One region of the Bacillus seohaeanensis genome, then DNA from elsewhere that is predicted to be linked to it. Evidence: riboswitches for the same ligand, from Rfam matches in the RefSeq annotation. Region 1 holds a riboswitch; each other region holds the start of a gene.
What was found. Region 1 has a riboswitch for S-adenosylmethionine ahead of ACFSUL_RS01190 (O-acetylhomoserine aminocarboxypropyltransferase/cysteine synthase family protein). Riboswitches for the same ligand answer to the same signal wherever they lie in the genome.
Positions count from the first base shown of each region.

Region 2: it holds a riboswitch for S-adenosylmethionine, as region 1 does, so the genes downstream of both, ACFSUL_RS05105 (5-methyltetrahydropteroyltriglutamate--homocysteine S-methyltransferase) here and ACFSUL_RS01190 (O-acetylhomoserine aminocarboxypropyltransferase/cysteine synthase family protein) in region 1, are expected to answer to the same signal.
Region 3: it holds a riboswitch for S-adenosylmethionine, as region 1 does, so the genes downstream of both, ACFSUL_RS15600 (methionine biosynthesis PLP-dependent protein) here and ACFSUL_RS01190 (O-acetylhomoserine aminocarboxypropyltransferase/cysteine synthase family protein) in region 1, are expected to answer to the same signal.
Region 4: it holds a riboswitch for S-adenosylmethionine, as region 1 does, so the genes downstream of both, ACFSUL_RS15685 (YezD family protein) here and ACFSUL_RS01190 (O-acetylhomoserine aminocarboxypropyltransferase/cysteine synthase family protein) in region 1, are expected to answer to the same signal.

Region 1 covers NZ_JBHUMF010000002.1:119,765-127,248, forward strand. The annotation lists gene ftsE (cell division ATP-binding protein FtsE) at 1-270, shown strand, start outside; gene ftsX (permease-like cell division protein FtsX) at 260-1,144, shown strand; gene ACFSUL_RS01180 (murein hydrolase activator EnvC family protein) at 1,182-2,480, shown strand; gene ACFSUL_RS01185 (trans-sulfuration enzyme family protein) at 2,875-4,014, shown strand; SAM riboswitch class I at 4,255-4,375, shown strand; gene ACFSUL_RS01190 (O-acetylhomoserine aminocarboxypropyltransferase/cysteine synthase family protein) at 4,621-5,916, shown strand; gene metX (homoserine O-acetyltransferase MetX) at 5,958-7,037, shown strand.
Region 2 covers NZ_JBHUMF010000012.1:71,369-78,852, reverse strand. The annotation lists gene ACFSUL_RS05115 (TetR/AcrR family transcriptional regulator) at 66-899, opposite strand; gene ACFSUL_RS05110 (efflux RND transporter permease subunit) at 994-4,077, shown strand; gene ACFSUL_RS05105 (5-methyltetrahydropteroyltriglutamate--homocysteine S-methyltransferase) at 4,208-5,311, opposite strand; SAM riboswitch class I at 5,480-5,581, opposite strand; gene ACFSUL_RS05100 (cytidine deaminase) at 6,087-6,485, opposite strand; gene ACFSUL_RS05095 (YhgE/Pip domain-containing protein) at 6,810-7,484, opposite strand, start outside.
Region 3 covers NZ_JBHUMF010000031.1:449,779-457,262, reverse strand. The annotation lists gene ACFSUL_RS15610 (bifunctional homocysteine S-methyltransferase/methylenetetrahydrofolate reductase) at 1-1,161, opposite strand, end outside; gene metC (cystathionine beta-lyase) at 1,175-2,356, opposite strand; gene ACFSUL_RS15600 (methionine biosynthesis PLP-dependent protein) at 2,349-3,470, opposite strand; SAM riboswitch class I at 3,564-3,675, opposite strand; gene ACFSUL_RS15595 (hypothetical protein) at 3,920-4,363, opposite strand; gene ACFSUL_RS15590 (DUF1002 domain-containing protein) at 4,655-5,590, opposite strand; gene ACFSUL_RS15585 (zinc-binding dehydrogenase) at 5,845-6,840, opposite strand; gene ACFSUL_RS15580 (ArsA family ATPase) at 6,837-7,484, opposite strand, start outside.
Region 4 covers NZ_JBHUMF010000031.1:468,691-476,174, reverse strand. The annotation lists gene cobA (uroporphyrinogen-III C-methyltransferase) at 1-363, opposite strand, end outside; gene cysC (adenylyl-sulfate kinase) at 740-1,339, opposite strand; gene sat (sulfate adenylyltransferase) at 1,326-2,474, opposite strand; gene ACFSUL_RS15695 (inorganic phosphate transporter) at 2,497-3,549, opposite strand; gene ACFSUL_RS15690 (phosphoadenylyl-sulfate reductase) at 3,539-4,255, opposite strand; gene ACFSUL_RS15685 (YezD family protein) at 4,443-4,583, opposite strand; SAM riboswitch class I at 4,657-4,761, opposite strand; gene ACFSUL_RS15680 (NAD(P)H-dependent flavin oxidoreductase) at 4,999-6,072, opposite strand; gene ACFSUL_RS15675 (heavy-metal-associated domain-containing protein) at 6,207-6,416, shown strand; gene ACFSUL_RS15670 (S1 domain-containing RNA-binding protein) at 6,599-7,048, shown strand; gene ACFSUL_RS15665 (glycoside hydrolase family 18 protein) at 7,201-7,484, opposite strand, start outside.

The DNA of each region.
Region 1 (7,484 bases):
GGAGGAGAACAGCAACGTGTATCGCTTGCTCGTTCTATTATCAATACTCCAAAGGTGGTCATTGCGGATGAGCCAACTGGAAACCTGGATCCCGAAACATCTTGGGAAATTATGAACATCTTTGAAGAAATTAATAATCGAGGGACAACCGTTGTAATGGCTACTCATAATCGCGAAATTGTTAACACAATTAAGCATCGAGTGATTGCCATCGAAAATGGACGAATTGTTCGCGATCAGCATCGAGGTGATTACGGTTATGAAAGCTAGAACGTATGGTCGTCATGTTCGCGAAAGTTTGAAAAGCCTTGGTCGTAATGGTTGGATGACCTTTGCCTCTGTCAGTGCCGTCACCGTAACATTACTTCTTGTCGGTGTTTTCGTCGTCTTAATGTTAAATATGAATAAAATTGCTACAGATATTGAAAAAGATGTTGAAATCCGGGTTCTTGTAGATATTGGAACAGAAAAAGCTGGAGTAGAAGAAATAGGGAAAAAGATAAAGGCCTTAGATGGTGTAGAATCAGTAGAGTTTTCTTCTAAGGATGAAGAACTTCAAAATCTAGTAAAAGATGTTGGAGAAGATTTCAAACTATTTGAACAGGATAATCCACTTTTTGATGTCTTCGTCGTAAAAGCAGAGAATCCACGAGACACCAAAAAAATCGCAACGACGATAAATAAGTATAAAAATGTAAATGAAGCTGTTTATGGAGAAGCAAAAATTGAAAAGCTATTTGGCTTTTTGCAAATGAGTCGAAATGTTGGCTTAGTGTTAATCATTGGCCTGTTATTTACGGCAATGTTTTTAATCTCTAATACTATAAAAATTACAATTGTTGCTAGAAGAAGGGAAATCGAGATAATGAAACTAGTCGGTGCTACCAACTGGTTTGTACGTTGGCCGTTTATCCTTGAAGGATTGTGGCTAGGAATTTTAGGTTCTATTATCCCGATAGCTCTTGTCTCAACAGGCTATTATTATGCCTATGAGTTTTTGAAGCCGAAACTAGCAAACCATTTTGTTCAAATATTAGAAGTAACCCCATTTATTTTACAAGTGAATTTATTAATCATACTAATGGGTTGCCTCATTGGTGCATGGGGAAGCTTTATGTCTGTCCGGAAATTCTTAAGAGTATAAAATGATAGGTTGATAGAAGTCGAAAGGAGCATGCAGCTTGAAAAGAAGAAGTTTAATCACACTATCTATTGCAGCAGCATTAACAATCGGAACACTACCAACATGGGGAGGATCAGCCAACGCTGCTTCCCTATCTGAGTTAAAAGAGAAAAAAGAAAGTATTAGTTCAGAGAAAAAAGAAGTAAACGAAAAAATCTCTACTAAAGAGTCTGAGATTAACGAAAATATCTCTACGCAAAAAGATATCAAAAGCGAAATAGCTGCAATTGATACAAAAACGAGAGATACAGAAAATAAAATACAAGAAAAAGCTGCGGAAATAAATGAGACAACAGCAAAAGTGGAGAAACTAAAAAAAGAAATTGCTGAACTGAAAAAGAAAATTGAAGAACGCAATGAACTTTTAAAGGAACGTGCAAGAGCGATCCAAGAAAAAGGCGGTTCAGCTAGTTATATTGATGTTTTACTTGGTGCTGAAAGTTTCGGAGATTTCCTTAACCGCATTACAGCAGTAAACACAATTGTGAGTGCAGATCAGAAAATTATGGACGAGCAAAAGAGCGACAAAGAATCATTGGAATCAAAACAAAAAGAAGTAGAAGAAAAGCTGGCTTCTCTTAAAGATGCAAAAGCAGATCTAGAATCTTTAAAACAAGAGCTACATAGCCAAAAAGAACAAAAAGCAGCGTTATTCAAGCAACTTGAAAAGCAACAAGCAACATTAGAAGTTGAAAAAGAAAAGTTAGAATCTCACGCTAGTGAATTAGAAGCAATTGAAGCACAAATTGGTGGAGAAATTCAAGCAGAACAAGCGAGATTACAAGAACTTGCTCGTCAAAAAGAAAAAGAGGCACAGGCACAACGCCAACAAGCATCTAACTCTGGCGGCGGTGGAGGAGGTAGTGTCGCGACTCCAGCTGTAAGTGCTGGAACGTGGACAAGACCTGCTTCTGGTAGGGTTACGACAGAGTATGGCTGGGATACCTTAAACGGTAGCAGTCGCTACCACTGGGGTACTGATATTGCAGCTAGTGGAAATGTTCCAATTGTTGCAGCAGCCGACGGAGTCATACTTAAAAGCCATTACAGCTCTAGTTACGGAAATGTTGTTTATATGACGCATTCTATCAACGGACAAATGTTTACAACGGTATATGCTCATATGTCCGGTTCTAGTGTTAGTGCAGGGCAATATGTGAAAAAAGGTCAACGAATTGGTACGATGGGTAACACGGGATATTCATTCGGACAGCATTTACATTTTGAACTTCATGTAGGTGCATGGAATGCAGCCAAATCTAATTCTGTAAACCCACGTCAATATGTGAGTTTGTAATAAAAGATAGAGACACAACTTGTTTAATGGACAAGTTGTGTTTTTTGTTTTGGTTGAGGGGGGGGAGAGTTGGTTTGAGTTGGTTTGTGCCAGGAACAAAATCGGTGGTTTGTGCCAGGAACAAAAGTGGTGGTTTGTGCCAGGAACAAAAACGGTGGTTTGTGCCAGGAACAAAAGTGGTGGTTTGTGCCAGGAACAAAATCGGTGATTTGTGCCAGGAACAAAAACCGTGATTTGTTCCTGGCACAAACAAAGAGGAGGGTTCTAATCATTCAAAACGGATTTCCCGAATAAAGATATTTTCATTTTAAATTCTTCCTATAAACAAGTTATTGTAGTAAAGTATTAATAATATTTCGTATATAGAAAAGTGAAGTGAAAGAGGAGATTTTTTATGAAGTTCACCACAAGTATTGTTCACAATCAGTTGAAGCATGATCAGAAATTAAAAAGTAAAGTGACGCCAATTTATCAAACTTCTGCATTTTCTTTCGGTTCTTTAGAAGAGTTAGAAGGATTTTATGAAGGGAATGCTCCTTATCTTTACTCAAGGGTTGGAAATCCAAATACAGATGAATTAGGAACAATGGTAGCTAAGATGGAAGGGGCGCCGAGTGGGATTGCTACCTCTTCAGGACTTTCTGCGATTCTTGCGGGAATTTTATCAGTTGTGCAAGCGGGTGACCATATTATTGCTGCAGAGGATTTATATGGCGGAACCTATCATCTGATCAAGGAAGAGCTTAAAATGTTTGGAATCTCCACAAGCTTTGTTAATTTTGGAGAGAGAGCAGAGGTAGAACAAGCAATAACTTCAAAAACAAAACTATTATATAGCGAAACTATTTCCAATCCTTTTTTAAGAGTGGAAGATGTAAAAGGTATGGTAGAAATAGCAAAACAGTATAAGTTATTTACATTAATTGATAACACATTTGCCACACCATTTTTACGACAGCCTTACGTAGAAGGTATAGACCTTGTAGCTCACAGTGCAACGAAGTATTTAGGAGGACACAGTGATATAACGGCAGGTGTGCTCGTAGGTAGTGAAAATCTAGTGAGTAAAGCTAGAGAAAGAGTAGTGAATTTAGGTGCGAATTTAAGTCCATTTGAGGCATGGCTCACAGTTCGAGGTACGAAAACTCTTGCGCTTCGAATGGCAAAACAAACGGAAAATGCTCATTCTCTGGTAGAGCAATTGAAAAAACATAATGCTATTGAGAAAGTTTATTATCCAACTGAGCTATCGAACAAAGGGAATGGCGCAATTGTTACCATTGAGCTTTCTCAAAAGTGTAATATCGAGAAGTTTTTTACATCACTTCAATGGGTGAAAATTATTCCTTCACTTGCGGGTGTTGAAACAACGGTTTCCCATCCAGTAACTACATCCCACAGGGCACTCTCAAAAGAAGCACAAGAAAAAATCGGAATAAATAGACATGTTGTCCGCATATCACTAGGTATTGAGGATGCTGGGGATATTAATCAGGTATTTGAAAAAGCAATAAAGGAATCTTTGGAAATTTAGTCTTCTATAATATTGGATTATTGCTTGTTTATGGTTTGTCTAGTTAGAGCGGCTAGTCCTTTGATATCGAAGAAAAATCCCAACTTATCGGCGAATCGACAACAAACAACTTATTTCGATTAGCAGTTGTGCTGGGAAAATGAAAGAATGAAAAAATTCTAAATTTTCTCTTGACGATTAGTAGTGAAGAATTTATAATTCACTTTAAGCCATGAATAACTAACTATTTACAACTGAATGCTCTTATCGAGAGTGGTGGAGGGAATAGGCCCGATGAAGCCCGGCAACCTTCGAGTACGATTGCGTGTACTTGAAAAGGTGCTAATTCCTACAGGCAATTAAGCTGCCTGGGAGATAAGAGGAGGATCCCTTAAAAACAGACCCTCTTCTTAGGAAGGGGGTTTTTCTTATTCTTCCTCTTGAAATCTTCCTAACTCATCAAGAATCTACCCAATACACTACGCATCAAATTAGGGCGTTTATTAATGCTTTATACGAAATGCAGGAACGCACCTATGACAGATTGCATTTGACTGTTACACCATTTGAACTAACACCAGAGAAAAAATTAATAAAAACTCAAATTTCTTAAGGAGGAATTTTTTTATGACAAATTCATTTGATTTTGACACGTTACTTCTTCACGGTGGACAACAGCCAGATCCGGAAACAGGTTCAAGGGCGGTTCCAATCTATCAAACTACTTCCTATGTTTTTGATAATACGGAGCATGCAGCGAAGTTATTTGGATTAGAAGAGGGAGGGAATATTTACTCCCGAATTATGAATCCGACAGTCGATGTACTCGAACAGCGACTTGCTTTATTAGAAGGAGGAATTGGCGCACTTGGTGTTTCTTCTGGTATGGCGGCGATTTCACTTGCAGTGTTAAATATTGCTGGTGCAGGTGATGAAATTGTTGCAGCAACGAATCTTTATGGAGGAACTTACAATCTATTTTCTGTTACGCTTCCGAAGTATGGAATTACAGTAAAATTTGTTGACCCTTCTGACCCAGAGAACTTCCGAAAAGCCATCACACCGAAAACGAAAGCGCTATTTGGAGAAACAATCGGTAATCCGAGTTTAAATATTTTAGATATTGAAAAAGTTGCAGACATTGCGCATGAAAATGGAATTCCATTACTCATCGATAATACTTTTGCTACTCCGTATGTATGTAAGCCGATTGAATGGGGTGCAGATATTGTTATCCACTCAGCAACAAAGTGGATCGGTGGGCACGGCACAACGATTGGCGGAATTGTTGTAGATGGTGGGAAATTTGATTGGAATAGTGAAAAGTTCCCTGGCTTTACAGAACCAGACCGCAGCTATAATGGCATCCGCTACGCAACAGATGTAGGAGAAGCGGCATTTATTACAAAACTAAGGGTTCAGCTTTTAAGAGACTTTGGTTCTTGCTTAAGTCCACAAAGTGCTTTCTTACTTTTACAAGGACTTGAAACATTGCATTTGCGAGTGGAACGCCATAATCAAAATGCAGTGAAGATTGCGGAGCATTTACAAGCGCATAGTGAAGTCAATTGGGTTTCTTATCCTGGATTAAGAGAACACCCTTCGTATCACTTAGCACAGAAGTATTTCAAAAACGGAACGGGTTCAATTGTAGTGTTTGGCATTAAAGGTGGAAGAGAAGCTGGTCGTAAAGTAGTGGACAATATTAAGTTATGGTCGCATGTTGCAAATGTTGGTGATGCAAAATCGCTTATCATTCATCCGGCATCGACGACACATCAACAGCTGAATTCAGAAGAATTAAAGTCTACAGGTGTTACGGAAGATTTGGTTCGTTTATCTATCGGTCTCGAATCGCCACAGGATTTAATTAACGAATTGGATCAAGCAATTGAGGCAGCTCTAGCGGCATCACCGGTATAAAAAATTCTCATTAAAAATCTAAACGGGAGGAGGTAACGAATATGGAGAATAAAAAAATTCAAGACACCATAGTAAGCTCCATCCGAATACCTGCTCTTACGTTAGAAAGTGGAGAAATATTAAAAGATATCAACTTAGTTTATGAAAGAAGTGGAAATATAAACGGTCCTGTAATTTTGATTTGCCATGCATTAACAGGTAATCATCTTGTAAGTGGCGACGATGATCAACCAGGATGGTGGGCAGGGTTAGTAGGTCCAGGTTGCTATATTGATACAAATGAATTTCAAATTATTTCGTTCAATGTACTAGGGGGATGTGATGGGTCTACGGGACCTGCCTCCCTTAGCCCTATAACAGGGAAGAGATATGGTCCTGACTTTCCAGAAATAACGATTAGAGATATGGTGAGTGCGCAGCATACAGCTCTTCAAACCCTTGGCATTAAAAAGCTTGAAGCTGTTATTGGTGGATCGTTAGGCGGGATGCAAGCATTAGAGTGGGGATTAATGTTTCCTCAATTTGTCCAGAAAATATTTCCATTAGCTGTCACTCCTGAATTAAGTGATTACGGAATTGCTTTTAATCATATTGGGATTAGAAGTATTGAAAATGATCCCCATTGGAATAACGGATATTACGAAGAGAATTGTGAAATAAAAGGATTAGAGATTGCGAGAATGGCTGGAATGGTTACGTATAGAACGGGAGCACTTTTTGCTGAGCGATTTACAAGAGGTCAAAACAATCAACAGTTTGAAGTGCAGTCCTATTTAGACTACCAAGGAAATAAATTACGGAGTCGGTTTGACGCAAATAGTTATCTCACTTTATTGAGAGCGATGAACACGCACGACATTAAAAGAGGTCGAGAGGACTGGAAAGAACTTCTCGCTAATTTGCCATGTGAATTAATCGGAATAAGTTACGATGGCGACCTTATTTATGAGCAGGCGTCGTTAAAGGTGTTAACGGAAATAATTCCCGATAGCACTCATTATTTTATACCAACAGTTTTTGGGCATGATGGGTTCTTAGTTGAATTTGAAAAGTGGGGCGGGATTATACAATCGCATTTAACAAAACTGAAAGTAAAGGGAGCTAGTGTATTTAAATACTAGCAGCTATACGAACGAATCTGAGAAAGCGAGCTACCGCTAGTAAACCATTTTCGTTAAACGATAAAGTGCTCTTGATTTATGTACTGTTTTGAACTACCCCCACTTAGCTAACGCTTGAAGTGGGGGATTGCTGTGAACACTAGTGTATCCACCAGTTTTTTAGCAGGCTACCCCCGCAGCTCCTGCGGTTATTACTCAATATCTTGTACGTTGAATTCTCCACACTCCCTACTTTTGCTTGGTTTTCGCTACTTCGGTGAGTGTGGGACGACTGAACGTTGAAGATTTTACGTTGCAGACGTTTTTCCTGCAATAACCCTATATCTTCAGTTTTCAAAGAACAACCTGCACAAGAAAAACATAGCACATATGTTCTTGGTGTTTAACAACTTTGGCTAACGTCAACTGACATTCATCCCCTCCCTACTCATTGGGCTACCGCCCTCC
Region 2 (7,484 bases), on a different contig from region 1:
TGCTTCTATATGTCATTTAATAAAAAAGAAAGGAGGAAGGATTGTTGGTCCTTCCTTCTTTCTCCTTAAAACTTATAATAATTTTGAAGTAAATAATAAATCCATTTACAATATGGATGATTTCGGATATTTTCAAGTAGCCCTTTTACAATAGCGGGGCTATACGTCGATTCCAGTAACTGTTGTTTGAGAAGTATTAATGATTCTTTTTCAATCGACTCTTCTACCTCTTCTACTTTTTGTTCCATTATTTCTAAGATATGTTCCTTCGTTATCCCTTCATTCTGCGGTTGCTTAAACATTTGCATAAACTCTTCGGTAATAAAAGGAACGGTAGAATGCCTTGCAAGTAAATCCGTTTTTTCCATAAGTGATTGAGACATTAAGTTGAGATCTAGTGGTGCATCGTGGAATAAAAATAGCTCAGAAAAAGTACTCATAAACCCTTTAATCGAATACATTAAATCGTATTTTGTATCTCTGACGTCTTCTCCATATAAACGTTCAAGCATCGTTATAATCGTTTTTTCTATTAAACTGTCGTAGTAGCGGATTTTTACTAAGAGTTCCTTATTAAAGGATTGTGTCTGCTCTTTCATAAATATTTTCGCAAAGTCTGAATGCTTATAAAACGAATATAACGTTGTATAGTAAAATTTATAAAGAACCTCTTCATCATTTTTCACATTGTTAACCGTATAGTCAATCTCAGAGGTAATCTCCTTCATAAAGTGGTCAATCAACTCTAAAATTAATTCATCTTTTGATGTAAAGGATAAGTAAAAAGCTCCTTTTGAAATTCCACAATAGTCTGTTATTTGCTGAACAGATGTGGCCTCAAACCCTTGTTTTGCAAAGAGCTCTATCGATTTTTCTATAATTAATTGTTTTTTTGGCATATTATCTTCTCCTACACTTATTGTTGACATTTGACCGAATAGTCATTATTATAATTACTTGAGTATTTAAAGTCAATTAAGGGTAGGTGTCAATTTGAAGGGTTTAGTAAATTTCGTATTAAAAAATAAACTTGCAGTATGGTTGCTTACCATTATTATTACTGTTTCAGGTATTTACTCCGGTACACAAATGAAAACCGAGACTATTCCAGATGTTTCGATTCCATTTTTAATGGTAATGGATGTATACCCGGGAGCAACTCCTGAACAGGTAATGGAGGAAGTGTCCATACCGTTAGAAAAAGCGGTAGAGGGATTAGAAGATGTTAAGTCTGTGTACTCCAATTCGTATTCTAGCATGGCTAATCTTCAAGTCGAATATGAATACGGAGTAGATATGGATGAGGCGGAGCGTGAATTGGAAGCGGCACTAGAATCAGTGACCTTACCAGAAAGCGCAGAAGAGCCAAGTATTACTGCAATTAGCATGAACATGATGCCAGTAGTTGCATTAAGCGTAAGTAGTGAGGAAGAGGATATCGTTGAACTAACTTCGACAGTAGAAGATATTATACTTCCAAATATCGAAAAGATTGATGGCGTTGCATCTGCAACGATGACAGGTCAGCACATCGAAGAAGTAGAACTTACTTACAACCATGCAAAAATGAAAGAACTTGGCTTGACAGAAGATAAAGTTAAGCAAATGGTTCAAGCTAGTGATGTAGCTGTTTCACTAGGTCTTTATGAGTTTGAGGAAGGGGAACAAGCAGTAGCAGTCGATGGTAAGTTCATGACTGCAGATGAATTAAAGGAAATGCTTATTCCTGTAACACCAAGTGAAGCACACCCAAATCCATTTGTGAAGCTTGGGGAGATCGCAACAATTGAAGAAGTTGGTAAAGTACAATCCGTCTCACGTACAAATGGTGAGAATGCCATTGCGATACAAATTGTTAAAGAACAACAAGCAAATACAGTTGATGTTGTTAACGCAGTGAAAGATTTAGTTAAAGAAGAGGAGAAAAATATCGAAGGTCTTGTAGTCGATATTTCCCTTGACCAAGGTGAACCGATTGAAGAATCAGTTTCCACAATGATTGAAAAAGCAGTATTTGGAGGTTTAATTGCTGTTTTAATCATTCTTTTATTCCTACGAGATTTCAAATCTACTATTATATCGATTATTTCCATTCCAGTATCAATTTTTATGGCTTTATTGCTGCTAAATTGGATGGAAATCACGCTAAATATTATGACGCTTGGTGCCGTTACGGTTGCCATTGGTCGTGTTATCGATGACTCGATAGTCGTAGTGGAAAATATTTACCGACGTTTGCATTTAAAAGGTGAGAAATTAACTGGTCGAGCACTTGTACGTGAATCGACAATTGAAATGTTCAAACCAATCTTATCGTCTACGCTAGTAACGGTAGCGGTGTTTGCACCATTAATTTTCGTTGGTGGTATGGTTGGCGAACTGTTCATGCCATTCGCATTAACGATGACGTTTGCACTTGGAGCTTCGTTGCTTGTTGCCATAACGATTGTTCCAGCGCTATCTCATTTCTTGTTCAAGAAGAAGTTATATAGCGAAAAAACAGAAAGCCATCATAAAGAGGCTGGTAAACTATCTAATTGGTACAAAGGCATTCTTGCTTGGACATTGAACCATAAAATTGTTACTTCACTAGTTGCTATCGTATTATTAGTAGGTAGCTTAGCCTTAACACCATTAATCGGCTTCAGCTTCATGGGTAGTGAAGAAGAAAAAGTTATGTATCTAACATACACGCCTGAAACAGGTGAGAAAAAGGAAGATACATTAGCCAATATTGAAGTTGTAGAAGAAAAATTATTAAAGCATGAAGATATTGACATTGTTCAATTATCTGTTACAGAAAGCGGCGATCCGACGGCAGCGATGATGGGTGGCGGAGGAGATGGTGCATTAATGTACCTTATCTTTGACCCAGAAATGGAAGACTTCCCGGAAGCACGTGAAGAAATTGAAGAATATGTGTTTAACATTGACCAATCTGGTGAATGGAAAAGCCAAAACTTCACTTCCATGTCCATGAATACTAATGAAGTGAGTTACTCCTTCTACAGTGAAGATTTAGATAATCTAAATAAATCTGTAAAAATGGCAGAAAAAGTTATGAAAGAAAATGATGACTTAGAAGATGTCTCTTCAAGTGCAGAGGATGCATATGTTGAGTATACTTTCCATGTCGAACAAGAGGAATTACTGCAGTATGGTTTAACTACGGGTCAAATTGTTATGATGTTGAGTCCTGACCAAACACAGGAAACCTTGACAACTGTCGAAAAAGACGGTGACACGTTAGATGTCATCGTGCAACAAGAGCAAACAGAAAAACCAAAGTCAATTGATGAACTATTGGCAACCAAAGTACAGACAGCAACTGGTACAGCGATGCCACTTTCTGAGCTCGTAACAGTTAAAGAAGGTACGACATTAAATACACTTGCACGTAGTAAAGGTGAATACTATGCTACTGTCTCAGGAACAGTCATTGGTGATGATATTTCAAAAGCAACATCGGAAGTCGACGAAGCGATTGAAGAACTAGATTTACCTAAAGGCGTAACGACTGGGGTCGGTGGTGTTGCTGCAGACATGACAGAAACATTCACACAACTTGGTGTAGCAATGCTTGCAGCCATCCTAATTGTATACTTCATCCTTGTTGTAACATTCGGGGAAGGTCTTGCACCATTTGCTATCCTATTCTCCTTACCGTTTGCGGTAATTGGTTCCTTTGTAGGGTTATTAATCGCAGGTGAAACAATTTCTGTTTCCGTTATGATGGGGCTATTAATGTTAATTGGTATTGTTGTAACAAATGCCATTGTACTAGTAGACCGTATTATACACATGGAACGTGATGGCATGAATATGCGTGAAGCAATTCTCGAAGCTGGATCAACGCGCTTGCGTCCAATCCTCATGACCGCAATTGCAACGATTGGTGCATTAATACCATTAGCAATTGGCTCTGGCGGAGGCGGTTTAATATCAAAAGGTCTCGCTATTACGGTAATTGGTGGTTTAACAAGTGCAACATTATTAACATTAATTGTTGTTCCAATTGTTTACGAATTATTATCGAAGTTATTTAAGAAAAACCGTAAAGATATAAAAGAAAACTAATAAAAAGGCCCTACAGGATGATTTCATCCTGTAGGGCCTTTGTTTGGATTTACTCACACTACACTGTATCCTTCAAAAACTGGAAGGTGGTTCAAAAGAGTCCCCCATCTAAAGGCGTTCTCTTCACCTCTTATCCCCAAATCTCTTTAGAAATATCTACAATATACTTCAACTTCGTCCATTGCTCTTCCTCAGTTAAAATATTTCCATGATGAGTAGAAGCAAAACCGCATTGTGGACTAATACATAATTGCTCTAATGGTACATATTTTGTTGCTTCTTCCACACGCGCTTTAATGTTTTCCTTATCTTCTAATTCACCATGCTTCGATGTGAATACACCTAGCACTACTTGAGGACCTCCAGTTGGAATGTATTCCAATGGTTTGAAATCTCCAGATCGGTCATCATCATATTCTAGGAAAAATCCATTTACTTTTTCTTTTGCAAATAATGTCGGGGCAATCTTAGCGTAACTTCCTTCAAATGCCCAATTAGACCGGTAGTTACCACGGCAAAGATGAGTCGTTACAATTAGATCTTCTGGTTTATCTTCTAGTACACCATTAACAACTTGTAATGCCAAGTCAATTAATTGTTCACGGGAATAACCACTATCATTAAATGGGATTTCCGGTGCATTAAGACCAGCAATGTATACATCATCTAGTTGTAAGTAACGGCAACCTGCATCATAAAAAGCTTGGATGGCATCGCGGTATGCTTTAATAATATCATTTGCATATTCTTTAATATCCGGATAAATGTCTTGATTACGAATACCGGCGTTAAACAATTGATTTGGACTTGGAATCGTTTGTTTTGCAATCGCACGGTCCCCAACAATTTCTTTAAATTCGATAAAGTCTTTTACATGTGGGTGATCCTGGTTAAAAGAAATTTTTCCGATAACACGCACATCGTATCTTTCCGTTTCTTCTCCTTTAAATTTAAAACCATGGTCTGGAACATACCCTTCTACACCATTTAAATGTTCTAGAAAATCTGTATGCCAAAATCTACGGCGAAACTCTCCATCTGTGACAGCTTGCAGTCCGACTTCGATTTGCTTATCAACGATATTTTTAATTTCTGCTGTTTCAATGTCACGTAGTTCTTGTGCAGTGATTGTTCCTTCTTGAAATTCTTTTCTCGCTTTATGTATTCTCTCTGGTCGTAACAAACTCCCTACATGATCTGCTCTAAATGGTGCTTTAACTAATGTTTTTGTCATTTTAATCCCTCTCCCTTAATTTTTATTAGTGGAATGAAAACATACTGCCAAATCCTCTTATCCAATCCGTACACAATGCTGCAAATGTACCTGATTCTATGCTAGAAATAAAAAACCCCTCTTCCAAAATAAGAAGAGGGGTTAATAGACAAATGAGATTACCTACTCCTCTTATCTTCTAGCATTATGCTACTGGAATTGGCACAGTACTCTTAAAAGTCTGCTGCCGAGGCTTCAAAGGGCCAGTCCCTCCACCTCTCTAGATAAGAAAAAATTTAGAAATATTAAATTATTGAGTTTACTATAAACCTAAAAAAGTAGTTTGTCAACACTAATAAAAAGTTTCTCCATTTTGTTTTTCCTGTAACTTCCCGAAGATTAATAGCTTATAGCAAATCCTACGGAATTATATTATGAGGAAAAACATGGAGAGAAAAGAGCCAATAAAAAACTAAGAAAATTAATATGAATCCTGCTTTTATTCCATTAAGAGCACTGTTAGATAGAGAAGATTTCCACTTCAAGCTCTTTTCAATGTTGTCACATAAGTATACACCTGAAAATTCCACTATACAATTCAGTCTAATATGCTTCCTTCTCTTCCGCCACTCATTCTTATACTAAAATATCCGATTATTAAAGATCTTCATTACTACGGCTTGTTAAATTAAATAGTTAATTTAGCAACTATTTTAAACAAATAATATAAGGGCAAACTTTGAGAAAAGATACTCAAAACCTGCCCTTCTTTAGTTAATTTGTTAAGTATTGTATTTTACATATCTAAATCTGTAAAAGCGTAAGGTAATAAATCTTTTAATGTTAACTCTAATATATCTTTGTTCTCATTTGTTAAATAAACTGGCATATCAGGTAAACAGAATTCTGCTAGAACTTGTCTGCAAATACTACAAGGTGGGAGGAAATCTGCCGTATCACCAGCAACAGCTATAGCTTGAAAATCACCTTTTTGGTAACCATTTGTTACTGCAGTAAATACAGCCGTTCGCTCAGCGCAATTTGTTGCGCCTAAAGAAACATTTTCCACGTTTACTCCATTAATAACCGTACCATCTTTTAATAGTAGTGCTACTCCTACCGGAAATTTAGAATAAGGTACATAAGCTCTTTCCTTCATCTTACGTGCACTTTCCACTAGTTGCTCTTTATTCATATTATCCATCCCTTACATAGAAGAATGAACTTTTCACAGTCCCCTTTACGCCAACCGTTTGATTGGCAGGATTTTTATAATACATTTTTTTGAAAAGTTTGTCAATATTAGACCCAGCTGAAATTTTGGTGTAATTAGTGGCGCAGGAATTCTTGTAGATGCAACTCCACCTTCTACTCGGGCTAAAAACGCAGCTTTTTAGGGGCTGCACATTTGCGATAAAATCTATTATTTTGTTCAATGGGGCTGACAAAGGTGGGGGCGCCCTTATAAAAAAGGCATGCAATAAGTTGATTTTCCAACTATTGCATGCCCCTTTTCCCACTATTTAAATAGATCCACTAACAATTCCCAGAACCCTTTCTCTTTCTCAGGTTCCGCTTTCTTCGTTTCTTGTTCTTCTTTTTCAATGCTCTCTGTCTTGATGACAAATTGAACAGAAGAGACTTTTTCGTTTTTAGAGGAAACAAAGGATACAGGTTCAAAATCCGATTTGTCGTATTCCTGGATCATTTTATTGATTTCCTCTTGCATTTGGCTTGGTAAGTTTTTTGTTTCCTCGTATAATTTGTTGGTCCCGTTGTGGAGTTCGCTAACACCCTCTTCTAATTCGCTTGTTCCGCCAGTCAGCTCCACAATACCTGAATGAAGCTTGTTATAGGATGAAGATAATTGACTCACCCCATCTGTATAGCTAACTAATCCGGAATGGAACTCGGTGTAATTAGAAGACAGCGCTGCTAGACCTTTTTGTAATTCACTCAGTCCGCTCAGGTTTGTCTCTTTAAGAGAGGTAGACAGATTAGTTGCAGTAGACGTCAGTTGTCCGCTCATCTCTCTTACCGATCCACTGATCTCATTCAAAGTCGGTTCTACTACAGCAAAGGCTTCTTTTACCCGAGCATAGGTCTCTTTTACTTTTTGAGCAGCTTTATGGGATGCCACCAGTTTGTCCACGACCTTAGCATCGGCCCCACTCTCATACAATGCGGCAATCTC
Region 3 (7,484 bases), on a different contig from region 1:
TGTTATGTGGACTAAGGGCCTTACATTATATTGAGATTGAATGATGGAACCAATTGCAGCGTTGCTAATTCTCGGCGAGGCAAGCGGATTATCTGCTAATGTTATAGCGTCCACTCCTGCTTCTTTTAATGCTTTTGCCCCTTGAAAAAATAAATCGGTGTTCAAATGTTTCGGTGGATCAAGTTCGACAATGATGGTTTTTTTCTCTTTTACTGTTTCATGAAGATGTGGTTCTAGGGGCTTGTGATCTGCTACTTCTACTACTTCCTTCCGCAGTTTTACTTCTTTTTCCGTTACAGGCTGTCTATTTTTTAATCCTTTTACCATTGCTTCAATATGCCCTGGGGTTGTTCCGCAACATCCCCCAATTAATCTAGCCCCTTGTTTTCTAAATTCCTCGGCATAACGACCAAAATAGTCTGGTTCGTCTGTATAGTAAAATCTGCCATCCTGGTAATTTGGCAAACTGGCATTTGGATAAACAGATAAAAAACTAGTCTTTGGCAAGGCCACTTCCTCTAGTGAGGATATCATGTGATAAGGACCAAGCCGGCAGTTTATCCCAACAACATCCGCACCTTGCAATTCCAATTGTTTAAGGGCTGTCGAAATTTTTGTTCCATCCTGCAGCACCCCCGGTTCATGGGAAGAAACTTGCGAGATTACTGGAATAGACGTCTCTTTTTTGGCAATCGTCAACACAGTCGATAATTCTTCAAGATCATAATACGTCTCAAGAAGAATTCCATCAACTCCTTCCAAAAGAAGACAATAGAGCTGCTCACGGAAGCTTCGTTTTATTTCCTCTAGCGTAACTGCATTCTTTTTTATTCCCCTTATCCCACCGATTGTACCTAGAACATAGTTGTCTTTCTTATTTACTGCTTTTTTTGCAAGTTGAACAGCCTTCGTATTTATTTCCCTTACAGAGTCCTCTAACCCATACCGCGTGAGTTTTTCGTAGTTTGCTCCGTAAGTATTTGTTTGAATAACATTAGCCCCCGCTTTAAGATATGCTTCATGAACTCGGTGTACTTCGTCAGGATGAGACAAGTTTAATTCCTCAAAACAGCGATCGATTCCATAAGAGTAAAGGAGAGTCCCCATTGCACCATCGCCAATAAGGACGTTTTCTTGCAGTGCATCCTTTAATGTCTTCAAATTTTTTCTCTCCTTATCCAGTAATTTTATTTGACGCTAATTGTATTTTATTTATTGCTTGCCCAAGGTCCTCAATAAGATCTGTTGCATTTTCTAACCCGACAGATAAGCGTAATAGTCCATCTGAGATTCCCCTTTTTTCCCGCTCTTTTTTCGGCATTGATGCATGTGACATTTTAGCTGGGTAGGATAATATCGTTTCGACTGCACCAAGACTGACAGCAAATACAGGAATTTTCGTGTGTTGAATCAGTTGTCGTACCGCATCTTCATTTTTTAGTTTGAAAGAAAGAACGGCCCCTGGACCTTCTGCTTGTCGAACTTGAGTGGAATATCCGTTATGGAATGTAAAACCGGGATAGTACACATCTTCTACTAATTTTTGACTTTTTAAAAAACTGGCGATTTTATAGGCTGACTCCGATGCTTCTTTTAGACGGACATGAAGTGTCTTCAAACCTCTTAATACAAGCCAACAGTCTTGAACACCTAAAATAGAACCAAATGAATTTTGTAGAAATGCAAGTTTTTCCGCAAGGTCTTTTCTTTTGACGATTGCTAGCCCTGCAACAACATCACTGTGTCCAGCAAGAAACTTTGTAGCACTGTGCAAAACAACGTCTACACCTAGTTCAAGTGGCTTTTGCAATAACGGCGTCATAAACGTATTATCTAAAAACGTATAACAACCATTTGCTTTCGCAAGTTTTACGACAGCTTCAATGTCAGTAATTTTCAGCAAAGGGTTTGATGGTGTTTCCATATAGATGACTCGCGTATTATTCTTTATCGAAGTAGCTACCTCGTTAAGGTCCGTCATATCAACGAACGTATACTCTACACCGAAACGAGAAAGCACTTCTGTTACCATTCGGTATGTTCCCCCATAAACGTCCTCTGAGATGAGCACATGATCTCCCTGTTGAAGTAGCATAAAGGCTGTAGAGATGGCAGCCATCCCGGATGAAAAAGCAAATCCCCTAGTACCGCCTTCAAGTTCTGCAATTGTTTCCTCCAATGCTTCGCGAGTTGGATTACCCGACCGACTATAATCATATTTTCCAAATTGATCAAATTCGAATTGATGAAAAGTTGAAGAATGATGAATCGGGACACTTACCCCACCAGTCTCTTTATCTGTCTTAAAAGCATTATGAAGTAATTTTGTTTGAAATGAATAAGGCTCTCTACTCATACGTAATAACCTCCTCTTCCACTTTGGATAAAACGGCTTTTAATTCCTCCAATAAGTCATCAATATGCTCAATTCCAACAGAAAATCGCAGTAATCGATTGCATATCCCTTTCTCTATACGAATAGATTCAGGGATGTCTGCATGTGTCTGAGTGGCAGGATACGTAATAAAACTTTCTACTCCCCCTAAGCTTTCAGCAAATGTAATAAGTTGTAATTTTTCAAGAAAAGGCGCAATCCATTCTTCTTTTTGAATTCGAAAGGAAAGCATTCCTCCTTTATTTGGATAAAAAACATCTGTAATGAGTGGATGCTCTCGTAAAAATTGAGCAATTTGCTTTGCATTTTTTTCTTGTTCTCTAACTCTTAATGTTAATGTTTTTATTCCTCTGATTAAAAGCCAACAGTCAAACGGAGAAAGGACTGCCCCGGCCGCATTTTGATAGTCACGAAGCTTGTTACATATTTCCTCTCCAACAGCAATGACTGCTCCCGCTAAAACGTCATTATGCCCACCTAAATACTTAGTAGCACTATGAATGACTATATCAGCACCTTCACTAATTGGCTGCTGAATAATCGGAGTATAAAACGTGTTATCAACTAGTAGTAACAGGTTGTTTTGTTCGGTCAGTTTTGCTATTTCTTTTAAATCTGTTTCTTTCATTAATGGATTTGTAGGAGTTTCAACAAATATTGCCTTTGTGTTTTCATTAATTTTCTTTCCGACTAGTTCCTTGTTGCTTGTGTCAACATAGTGAAAAGTTATCTCGTATTGGTGTTCGTAATGCTGAAATAACCTATAAGTTCCCCCGTAAATGTCTTCTGACACGATAAGTTCGTCGCCTGATTGAAATAAAGAAAGGATACATTGAATGGCAGCCATACCTGAGCTGAAAGCAAACGCTTCATCCCCTTTTTCAAGGTCTGCCAAGGAAGATTCTACTATTTCCCTTGTCGGATTTGATGTTCTAGAGTAATCAAAGCCAGTAGATTTCCCCAATCCTTCATGACGGTAAGCGGTTGAGAGATAAATAGGTGTACTCACAGTACCTGTTTCCTTCTCACTTCTATTTCCAATTTGAGCTATATTCGTTTCCAATCGATACGTCACTGCTCTCTCTCCTTTTCGTTGTTCTATTATCAGAGAAGAAGAGGGAATAAAAAAGAGCCTTCAATAAGAAGGCTCAGAATGTGTATATTCTCCCTCTTATCTTCCAAGTTGGCTTCACCAACTTGCTGGAATTAGCACCATACCCATATTTCGGCTGGTTGCTGAGGTATCGACGGGCCAGTCCCTCAACCTCTCTTGATAAGATTGCTTTATGAAATTAAATTGAACTTTCCCATAATTTACATGAACATGGGGCTAATGTCAATTGAAAAAGCGGAATTTTTCTAATATTTTATTATATTTATCGTTATCTTAATTATGATTGTAATTTTAAAAATATAAAATAGAGCTTTAAGCGATAGGAACTATTCGCCATTGCAGGATAAAAAACAACAGGAATAACCAAATACGCAAAATAGTCATTCCTGTTATGCAACGTTTATTTAAAGTTAATAATATCTTTTGTCATTATCAATTATTTCTCCACCGAGGTACCCTAACCCTAGTCCTAATAATCCGGCACCAAGAGTAGGGTTTAATCCATACCCTCCGCCATATCCTCCAGGATTTCCATAGCCTGGACCGAAACCACCATATCCTCCAGGGTTTCCATAGCCTGGACCGAAGCCGCCGTATCCTCCAAAGCTTCCATAACCTGAACCGAAGCCGCCGTATCCTCCAGGATTTCCATAGCCTGGACCGAAGCCGCCATGTCCTCCAGGGTTTCCATAGCCTGGACCGAAGCCGCCGTATCCTCCAAAGCTTCCATAACCTGAACCGAAACCACCGTAACCTGGGTCGTATCCTTGACCAAATCCGTTACCTAGGCCACCACCGATTTGTCCATTTCCCCAAGGGCTTCTAATTGGCGATATCTTTTCGTTTCTGAGCATGAGCAAATTGCTCCCCTCCATTTTAAATCTGACTTCTTTATTAGCCTATTTAAGCAGTATTTTTTGGGAAGGGCTTTTGTCCTTGTTTTGGAAAAATAAATATTATCTTGAAAAAAACCACTGGTAGCTGCTGTCCTCCTACCGATTCGTTATAAAAATAGTTGATTACAATAATATAGTACAAGTGCCATTGATACTAGCGTAAGAATCGCCATACACTAAATGAGAAACAAAAAAGCTGACCATTAAAGAGAAATTCTCCATATGGTCAGCCCTTTTTATTAAATTAAATCAAATTAAATTTTTAAAGAAATTAGCTACCGATGTAAAAAAGTCCGAAATTGCTTGAATCACGCTGCTGAAAAAATTTGAAACCTTTTCACCAAATCCCTCATCTTTTACGAAATCTTTAATAGTTGATTGAATTTCAGATGTCAAATCTTCTAATTGTTGCTTTACGTTATCGAAGTCAATATTAATGGCACGCATCTTTTCGAACAAATCGATAAGTAACTGTCGATCCTCAGGACTTAATTCAATATTTAAGGATTTTAATTTTTCTTCTACGATTTTCTCTACTTCCTCTTTCGTTGCGGGATTTTGATCAGCCATTTCCTTTTTAATTTCTGTAAGGAGTTCACTTACTTTCTCTTGATTCATGCCTTCTTCTTTAGCAAGCTCTGTTGCTACGTTTAATTCTTCGTTAGCTACTTCCATTCTAACCGTGTCTAACTTTTCTCCGCCTTCGTCATATGCCTTATAAATTCCAACAAGGGCAGAATGACCACTCACTTTTATCGGGGAAGCAACTTGCACTGTCGCGTTTTCAATACCTGCAGTTAGTAATGCATTTGCATACATGGAGTTCGTTACTTCTGTTATATTTGCTGGAGTAACAATATCAACCTTAAGCCCTTCTCCTTTTTCCTTACGGGTAATTTTAGCAGAGGAAAACATACGGGCATTTCTATCTTCTCCTTCAATGTAGTTAACAAGGTCTTCTCCTGTAGCTATAATTTCTTCCACTTGACTTGTATCCTTTACCTCAAGGAGCTTTTGAACCTCTTGTTTTTGTTCAGTCGTAAGTGTTTCGCCATATACGACAATAGGTAAACCGAACTTTTCATTGATACTCTCTGTTTCATTATCAGCAGCCTTAACGGACTGTATCCCACTAAAGCCAACTAAAACGACTAGTGTCAATAGTATTGCAGTAATACGTTTCATAAATTTTCTCCTTTATCATTTCTAAAGATGAAGAATGAACCAACGTTATTATACATGTTTTCTAGTTAAAACTCATACGGCTATGGTCGTATCTTCTTTTAATAGGACGTTTTTTCGTTTAAAAAGTTTCATTATTTCTGCCTTTATTTATTCCTCCATCGAAAAATGCCCTGCATTCCATAAAAAATGTAGACGTCAAGGTCTTTATTTTCTATAGAAGTACAAGGCATTCTTCGTTCTACTGTAAAAGTAATTTAGCTAGTAAAAGAGAAAGTGACTTTACCAAAGTTTTGACTTTCTTTTAAATAGTGAAATGCTTCTTCAAAATCTTCTGGTAGAAACGTCTTATCGACAATAGGCTTGATTTCATGTTTTTCAATAAAAGCTAACATTTCATGCATTTCTTCTCTACTACCCATTGTAGATCCTAATAAATTGTATTGTCCGTAGAAAAAATGACGCATATCGATATTGACCTCATCTTCGGTAGTAGCACCGAATGTTACAATTGTTCCACCGCGTTCTATAATATTAATCGATTTATTAAACGTTGCTCTTCCGATACTTTCAATAAGAAGGCTTACTTTTTCATCCTTTAACTCTTTATTCCAATCTGAATATGTATCAATAGCAAGGTCTGCTCCGAGTTCTAGTGCTTTTTTCTGTTTTTCTTTACTTCTAGAAGTAACGATTACTCGTGCTCCAACTTTTTTAGCAAAAAGCAGTAAGAATGTCGCTACTCCACTCCCAATTCCAGGGATCATTACCGTATCGTCTGCTGTTACATTTCCTCGTGTAAATAATACACGATAAGCTGTAATAGCTGCTAATGATAAGACACTTGCTTCTTCCCATGATAAGTGTGCAGGTTTTTTCTCCACATTATCAACCGGTAAAACAATTTTTTCTGCGAATGTTCCGTGATCTGGCAACCCAACGATTTCAAAACCTTTAGGCGGTACAGCACTTTTTTCTTTCCATCCAAGCGAAGGATTGATGATCACCTCATCTCCAACATTGAAGTTACTTACACCACTACCAACTTCTTCGATAATGCCTGCTCCATCCGACCCAACAATTAATGGAGGTTGATCTTCTTTATGTCGAGTAAGCACCATGATATCGCGGCGATTAAGCCCTGCTGCTTTTAATTTTACTTTTACTTCTGTTTCACCAACTTTTGGCTCTTCCATTTCTCTATAGGACAGTCCATTAATACCTGCTTGTCCTTCATGTACTACAGCTTTCATTTTTTTGTTCCTCCTTCTACTTGTTGCCTAAAATCTTGAGAAAATGCTTCTAGCCTTTCTAAACTATGAATATCTTCTTCGAACAAAGGTATCTTATAAAACCTCTGACTAGTAAACTTCTTCTCTATTAACCGTAAATATTCCTTCTCTTGTCGCTTTCTTTTTTGTAAAAATTGTCCGTCCGCTTCATCGGGAATAATTTTATTAATGATAAGCCCATTAATTTCTAAGCCATGCTTCCCCATTAATTCGACTGCCTTTTCTGTTTCAAGTATTGGTAGTCTTTCTGGAATTAAAACGAAAAGAAATCCAGTCACACTTGTATTTAATAACACACTTCTGACTTTTGCAAATTTACTGCGTCGCTGCTGTAAAACATCGTAAATTGGATCTTCTACAGGTTCACCATCATTGAGAAGCTGCGTATAATTGTCATTTGTCTTTTTCCTTCTTTCTAGCATCCCATCCATCCAGACTCCCATTAATTCAGGAAGAGAAAGAAGGCGGATCGTATGCCCTGTTGGAGCTGTGTCGAAAATAATCTTATCGAACTCCTCTTTTTCTTCCAATATAATTGAAACAATACGATCGAAAAGTGCTGCTTCTTCCGCTCCCGGTGCAGAGGAAGCCATATCAATTTGTCG
Region 4 (7,484 bases), on a different contig from region 1:
TGCAATTCCTGACGTTATTCCAGGGATAATTTCAAATGAAATACCTGCTTTTACTAAGTTTTCTGCCTCTTCTGCCCCTCGCCCAAATAAAAAAGGATCTCCTCCTTTTAGACGCGTAACAGCCTTCCCTTGCTGCGCGTACTTTACCAAAAATTTATTAATTGTCTCTTGTTTCATTGTGTGGTAATTAGGAAGTTTCCCACAGTAGACAAGATCCGTTCCAGGGCTTGCATATTGTAAAATTTCCTTATTGATAAGTCGGTCATAAAGAATGACATCCGATGCTTGAATACATTTCATTGCTTTAATCGTTAAAAGGTCAGGATCACCAGGACCTGCCCCAACTATATAAACTTTTCCCATCTTAATTTCTCCTTTTTATTCAGTAAGGACAAATCCTGCTCCTTTTCTGATTTTTTTATCCAGGCTCTTTTCTCATAGATTGTTATTTTCACTTATAAATTTTCCCCATTGATTTCTGCTACGAGCACTTACTTTCCGCGGGGAGTCAAGTGCCCGTATCTCCAATAAATTCAAGAGGTCCAATTTAGTTTTCAGCTAAAAAGTAACACTCTTTACGAAAAGACCCTTCATCTAATATCGTGTCTTCCTATTCTGAAGGAAACAGAAATTTCTTTAATTTGATTCTTTCAACAAACTAAGTATTTAATATATTCAAAATATAACAAAAGTTAAATCTGTATTCCATTAAATTGGTCTGTTTCTAACTCGTTTTCCGTTATATCCAATTCTTCTTCTCCAAATGTTCCAAAATACTAGTCACACATTCTTGTAAATTACTAGTCTCCGTATTAATAGTGATTTCCGGATTCACTGGCTGCTCATATGGAGAGTCAATACCGGTGAATTGTTTAATTTCTCCATTTCGAGCTTTTTTATAAAGCCCTTTAGGATCCCTGTTTTCACATTCTTTTAACGAGCAATCCACATACACCTCTATAAATTCCTCTTTTTCCAGTAGATGACGGACTGTGTTTCGATCTTCTTTAAAGGGTGAAATAAATGCAGTGAGAACAATCGTTCCAGAATCAACAAATAATTTTGCAACTTCTCCAATTCGTCGAATATTTTCCTTGCGATCTTCTTCTGAAAACCCTAAGTCATTGTTGAGTCCATGACGAATGTTATCGCCATCCAACACATAATTAGCGGTGTTTCGATTATATAATTCTGTTGCGACTGCATTAGCAACAGTTGATTTCCCTGAACCGGACAATCCTGTAAACCAAAGAACAAAGCTATGATGTTTATTTTTCTGACGTCTTTCTATTTTTGAAACGGATGCATCATGCCATATAATATTTTCAGCCAATTCCATCACCTACTTTCTGTTTTAGTCCTTCAACAAGGACATCTACAACTTCTGGTCTGCTGAATGTAGAAGGAAGCGGGTCACCATTTCTCAACTTTTCCCTCACTTTTGTTCCACTTAAAATGACATGATCAGCTGCGTCGTGTGGGCAAGTCTTCTTCGATGCCATGTTTTCACACTTACTGCAATAAAAACTGTGTTCAAAGAATAATGGTTTAATCCCTAATTCTTCAGGAAGAAAGTTGCTAAATATTTTCTGTGCATCATATGTACCGTAATAGTTTCCTACACCGGCATGGTCTCTACCGATAATAATATGGGTACAACCATAATTTTTACGGACAATCGCATGAAAAACTGCTTCTTTCGGACCAGCATATCGCATCGCAGCTGGAAAAACACCAAGTCTTACTCTATCTTTTGGATAATAGTGATCAAGCAGTACTTTATAGCTTTTCATACGAATTGGTGCCGGTATATCATCTTTTTTCGTTTCCCCAACGAGCGGGTGCAGAAATAATCCATCAACTGTCTCTAATGCCGTTTTTTGAATATATTCATGTGCACGATGAACAGGGTTTCTAGTTTGGAAGCCAACAATTGTTTTCCAACCTTTCTCTGCAAAAAATTCTCGTGACTCAGATGGTTCTAAATATTCTGCCGGAAACGGTTTTTCTGTTTTCTTTGTAAGAGTAATCGGACCTCCTAAGTAAACTTCTCCTCGTTCAAAAAGTTTTTTGACTCCGGGATGTGCCCACTCATCCGTCTGATAAACGGAAACTGCTTCTTTCTCTTTGTCAGGGGTGAATTTGTCTGCGACTTCAATAAAGCCGTATGTTGTTCCTTTATTTGTTAATTTAACCTTGTCACCGATTTGAATGGAAGCTGCTTGATCCTCTGCAATCGGCAATGTAACCGGAATCGACCAGATCGTTCCATCTGCTAGTTTCATATTTTGAACAACAGAACGGTAGTCACTTTCCGTTAAAAATCCTATTAGGGGACTGAACGCCCCTATTCCTATCATTTCAAGATCGCTTAATGCAATTGAATCTAACTCAATAGAATTCCAGTTTTCTTGAATTGTTTCACTTGGGTTAAAACGATTGACTAAAATACCTCCGTGTGGTTTTAATGACATAAATATTTCTCCTCTCTCATTTTTATTTAGCTTGATAAACTTTTTTCTGTTTTGATGGAAACAGTCTGTAAATAGATGCCACTGCCACGGCAAGCAGGATTGCCCACATTAGTGAATTCGAAAAGACCCATGCCTGCACCAGTAACAGAGACAATAGAAAAGAAAAAAATGGTGAAACGAGCCATACCCGCAAAATTTGGTGAACAATTTTCTTTTTAAAAACAGTCGTACCGTCTTTGGCTAGGCCGACACCTAGAATGGAAGAAGTCGTAACTTGTGTCATTGGTATCGGTACTCCAACTATGGAACAGACAATTACTAGAGCCCCACCAGTACTAGAAATCATTAAACCGTCTATCTTACTTAAAGAAACTATTTTTTTACCGTTTGTCTCGAGTACTCTCCAACCAAGAAGGAGGACCCCAACAGCAACAAATATTCCTCCTATCCATTTTCCTTCTTCAATGGACCAGTATCCCGCTCCAACTATTGGCCCTACAGCATTTGCTACATTATTCATCCCTGCAGAAAATGCTTCAATAAATCCTGCAATAACAAGAAGCCACATTATCCATCCCGATTTTTCCCAATGGCTTTTCCGTCGTTCATATTTCTTGAAAAATCTTTTAAATAGATAAGCAAAAGTAAAGGCAATAACCGGAACAATAAACCAAAATGAAATAATTTGAAGCAACTGCAGCACATATAAGCTCTGTAGTGAAACTCCTACACCGACCACTGCCCCGACGGTTACTTCACTAGTTGATAAAGGAATACCTAAAAGATTTGCCAAAAACAGTGACAGAGTAGAAGAAAGTAATATAATGACAACAATTTTTATGGACAGTAAATCGGTAGAAATGATTCCTTTTCCGATTGTTTTTATTACTTCTCCGCCGCCTATTGTTGCACCGAGAAAAATGGCTATAGCACAAACAATTAATGCGACTCGAGCTTTTTTTATTGCTCCAGACCCATAGGCAATGCCAATAGCGGCGGCTGCTCCGCTTGCCCCAATATTAATGGCAAAAAAACAGCTAATGATAATCGCAAGCCACACCATACTATCTGCCACTTACATCTTCATGTAATCCGCATTCTAGCTTGCTTTGACCTTGCCATCTACCGGATCTAAAATCATCTTCTTTAATGGCAGGAACCGTGCAATGGGAACATCCAATACTTGGATATCCTTTATCATGCAAGACGTTATAATCAAGGTCTTTACGATGCGCATAGCGCCAAATATCTTTCCATGTCCAGTGAATAAGTGGGCAAATTTTTATATTTTTGAACTTATGGTCCCGATTAACAAAATTAGTATTTTGTCTTGTTGGAGATTGTTCTCTTCTTAATCCAGAAATCCATGCTTCTTTGGTTGATAAAATGTCCTGTAATGGAACTACTTTTCGAAGGTGACAGCATTGATTCGGATCACTTTTCCATAATTCTTTTCCGTATTGTTTTTCTTGTTCTTGCAGAGAAATCTTTGGTTCTACTAATTTAATCGATAATGTTGGATATCGTTTTTTTACTTTTTCAATAACATCGTACGTTTCTTGAAAATGAACATTGGTATCTAAGAAAAATATCGATGCATCCTGTTTGACACGAGAAATTAAATCGATTAAAACGATTCCCTCTATTCCAAAACTACATGCATAAATAATATCTTCTGATTTATACGAAGAGTAGGCCCATTCTAAAACGTCAAGAGCACCCTTCGTTTCGTTATCTGTTAAAAAGTTTTTTTCAATATCGCTTGATTGATAGGTAATCATACCCCAGAACCTCCTTCCTACTTCCTTTTTTCAGCAAAGGCCTCTAGCCAATAGCACTAGACAAACCGAAATGTGAAAGTGGCTTGCCTCTAGCCGATGGAACTAGACAATAAAAAAGAGGCAGTTTTAAACGAAAGAGTACTATCTCCTTCGATTAAAACCGCCTCTAGTTTCTCTAGTCAGCAAGTTACTTTAAACGTAATTTTTCATTCTTTTCTAGTTGAATAATCTTTCCATCTTGGATAACGAGCGTGATAGATCCGTATTTCATTGGCTCGAGCATCTTTTCTAGTCTGTCAATTGCTTCCTGGAAGTTGTTGTCAGTCATTCCTGCAGTCCTCCTAACCATGTAAAATAAAAAAACCTTCCCATTTGGAAAGACTGTAGGATAAAATATTCCTAACTTATCTTCCAAAATGGTTACCATTTTGCTGGATGTAGCACCTTGCTTTTAGCAGGTTGCCGGGCTTCGCAGGGCCAGTTCCCTCCGCCTCTCTGGATAAGTATGACTGTTATGTTTCCAAATTTTACACACAATTCAGTAAAAAGTCAACCCGAGTTTTTCGATAGGAATTAAATATTTTAAAAAAGGTTCTATTTTACTATTTTGGAAGGGTTTTCACAATGTGCTAATGGATAAAAGTGGGTATATAAGCATCATAACTCTGCGTTCAGAGTACTTGGAGCAGACAAAAAAATAGTAGTCGTATAAGTATTTCCCACTTACACGGCTACTACCTTTTTTACTTATTTAACAACTTTTCTGACTCACGAATTAATTCTTCCATCAATTCTGGAACGGAAAGTTTTTTAGCAAGCTGAGGACTTTGTCCAGACCAAAGCGACATATACTCTGGATTATTTCTTGCTTTGGAAGCACTCCTTATTTCTTTTGTTAACGTATTTTGAACAGGAAACGGCGGCAAGAAATGCTGTTTGTCTTGAAAGTCTTTTATAAATTTATTATTAATTCCTCTTGCCCATTTTCCTGAAAATGCTTTCGTCATCGTTGTGTTTTCTTCCGATGAATTTAGAATTGCTTCTTTGTGGATGGGATGAGCACCACTTTCATGACAAGTTAAAAAAGCTGTCCCCATCTGTACGCCCTCTGCACCTAAACATACAGAAGCAGCTATTCCCCTTCCATCCATTATTCCGCCTGCTGCAATTACTGGAATAGTCACACTGTCAGCTATTTGTGGAATTAAAGACATTAAACCAATCATTCCACTATCCTCATTTTCCTGAAAACTCCCGCGATGACCTCCAGCTTCACTTCCTTGCGCAACAATAGCATCGACACCCATTTTTTCATTAAATACAGCCTCTTGTACGGTTGTAGCAGTGCCAATAATCGTTATTCCCTGTTCTTTTAATAAGGTGAGAATTTCTTTGGGTGGAAGTCCGAAAGTAAAAGAAACGATAGAAACTCTCTCTTCAATAAGAACATTGATTTGATCATGAAACATTTTTCTTGCCTTTTCTCCAGGCATAACCTCAGGGTTATATGTTTCTAATGAAAATAATGAGCGATAAGGTTCTAATAACTTGTAACCATCTAGCATCTCCTTTTCTGTACAGTAAAACTCATTTGGAACGAACAGGTTTACGGCAAATTTTCGTTGTGTTCGTTTCTTGATGTCTTTTATTTGATTCTGGAGCTGTGAAGGCGTCATATAACCAGCTCCAACCATCCCTAGCCCTCCATTATCCGATACAGCTGAAACTAGTTCTGAAGTTGTTATCCCCCCTGCCATTGGTGCTTGAAGAATGGGATATTGAATGCCTAATATATTTGTTAATTCTTTTTTCCACAATCGAAAAAACCTCCTGTAAGATGTGTTTACATTCCTATTCTCCAAATACCAAAAAAATCCTCTACATTAGGATAACTTTTTGTCTAGAGGGTATTAATAATGGTAGTTATGTTACTTAAAAGGAGGAAAAGTTTTTGGATAATACAACGTTCTATGTAAAGGAAGCTACTAATGAAGAATGTATAAGGACATTAGAAACGATTCTATCTGGAATAGATGGGGTAGACCGCGCACTCGTCGATGTAGAGGATGGGGAGGTAAAAATCGACTTTCATTCCTCCCAAGTTACGCTCGATGAGTTAAAAGCAAAAATTTCTCAGCATGGATTACATGTTAGAGAATAGCAAACATGTAACATACTCATATCGTTAGCGCTCGACTATTGAGTATGCGTTTAGATGCTGATGAAAAAAGGACTGAAAGTAGTCGATACTTTAATATGTAGTGTTAACACACTCCAATTGATATTGTTTTTTTTATTTGTTATAATGAGTTGTTTTTAACAATACTTTAGGGGGAACTTTTTTTGTCAATCGAAGTAGGCAGTAAGGTACAAGGTAAAGTAACAGGCATCACTAATTTTGGAGCATTCGTAGAATTACCTGGAGGCACAACAGGTCTTGTGCATATTAGTGAAGTAGCGGACAGCTATGTAAAAGACGTCAATGACCATCTCAAAATCGGAGATCAAATTGAAGTAAAAGTGATTAGTGAGAAAGACGGAAAAACGGCCTTGTCCATTAAAAAAGCTATAGATAAACCTGAAGGACGAACCTCTTCTTATTCTCAACGCCCGCAACGTCAGGGAAGAGATACTAGAAATTCCAAGGACTTCCGTTCAAAAAGTAATTTCAAACCAAAGGAAAGTTTTGAAGATAAAATGGCTCGTTTCTTAAAAACTAGTGAAGAAAATTTATCTACTCTCAAACGTAGTACTGAAACAAAACGAGGCGGTAGAGGCGGAAGACGCGGATAAGCTGTTGCATTTTTTATATTTTATAAAATAGACAAAGGAAAGCCTTGAGTAATTCGGCTTTCCTTTTTGTTGTGATTAAAATAACAAAAAGACCGTTTTAAAAGGATGGAAATGCCCCTACCTCTCCTACCAAAAGATGAGACCCTTTGTCATTATTCTTTACTGATAATAAGATTCTCTGAGACAAACCGCCAATTTTGCGGAAAAGGTAAACTTATTTGCCAATAGGTGGTTCCAAGTAGGTTATATATATCTAGTAACTTGTATTTTTCTTGAAAACTTCGAATGTCTTCAAACCAGACGATATGGTTTTCACCTGCTTTCCAATAGTGATAAAAAGGTGAAGCAGCATTAGTATCGTATTGAATAATGCTTCCCGATTGAATAGCTAAATTTTGCGCATTTAATACAGAGCGAGCAGACGTTGTATTTTCTG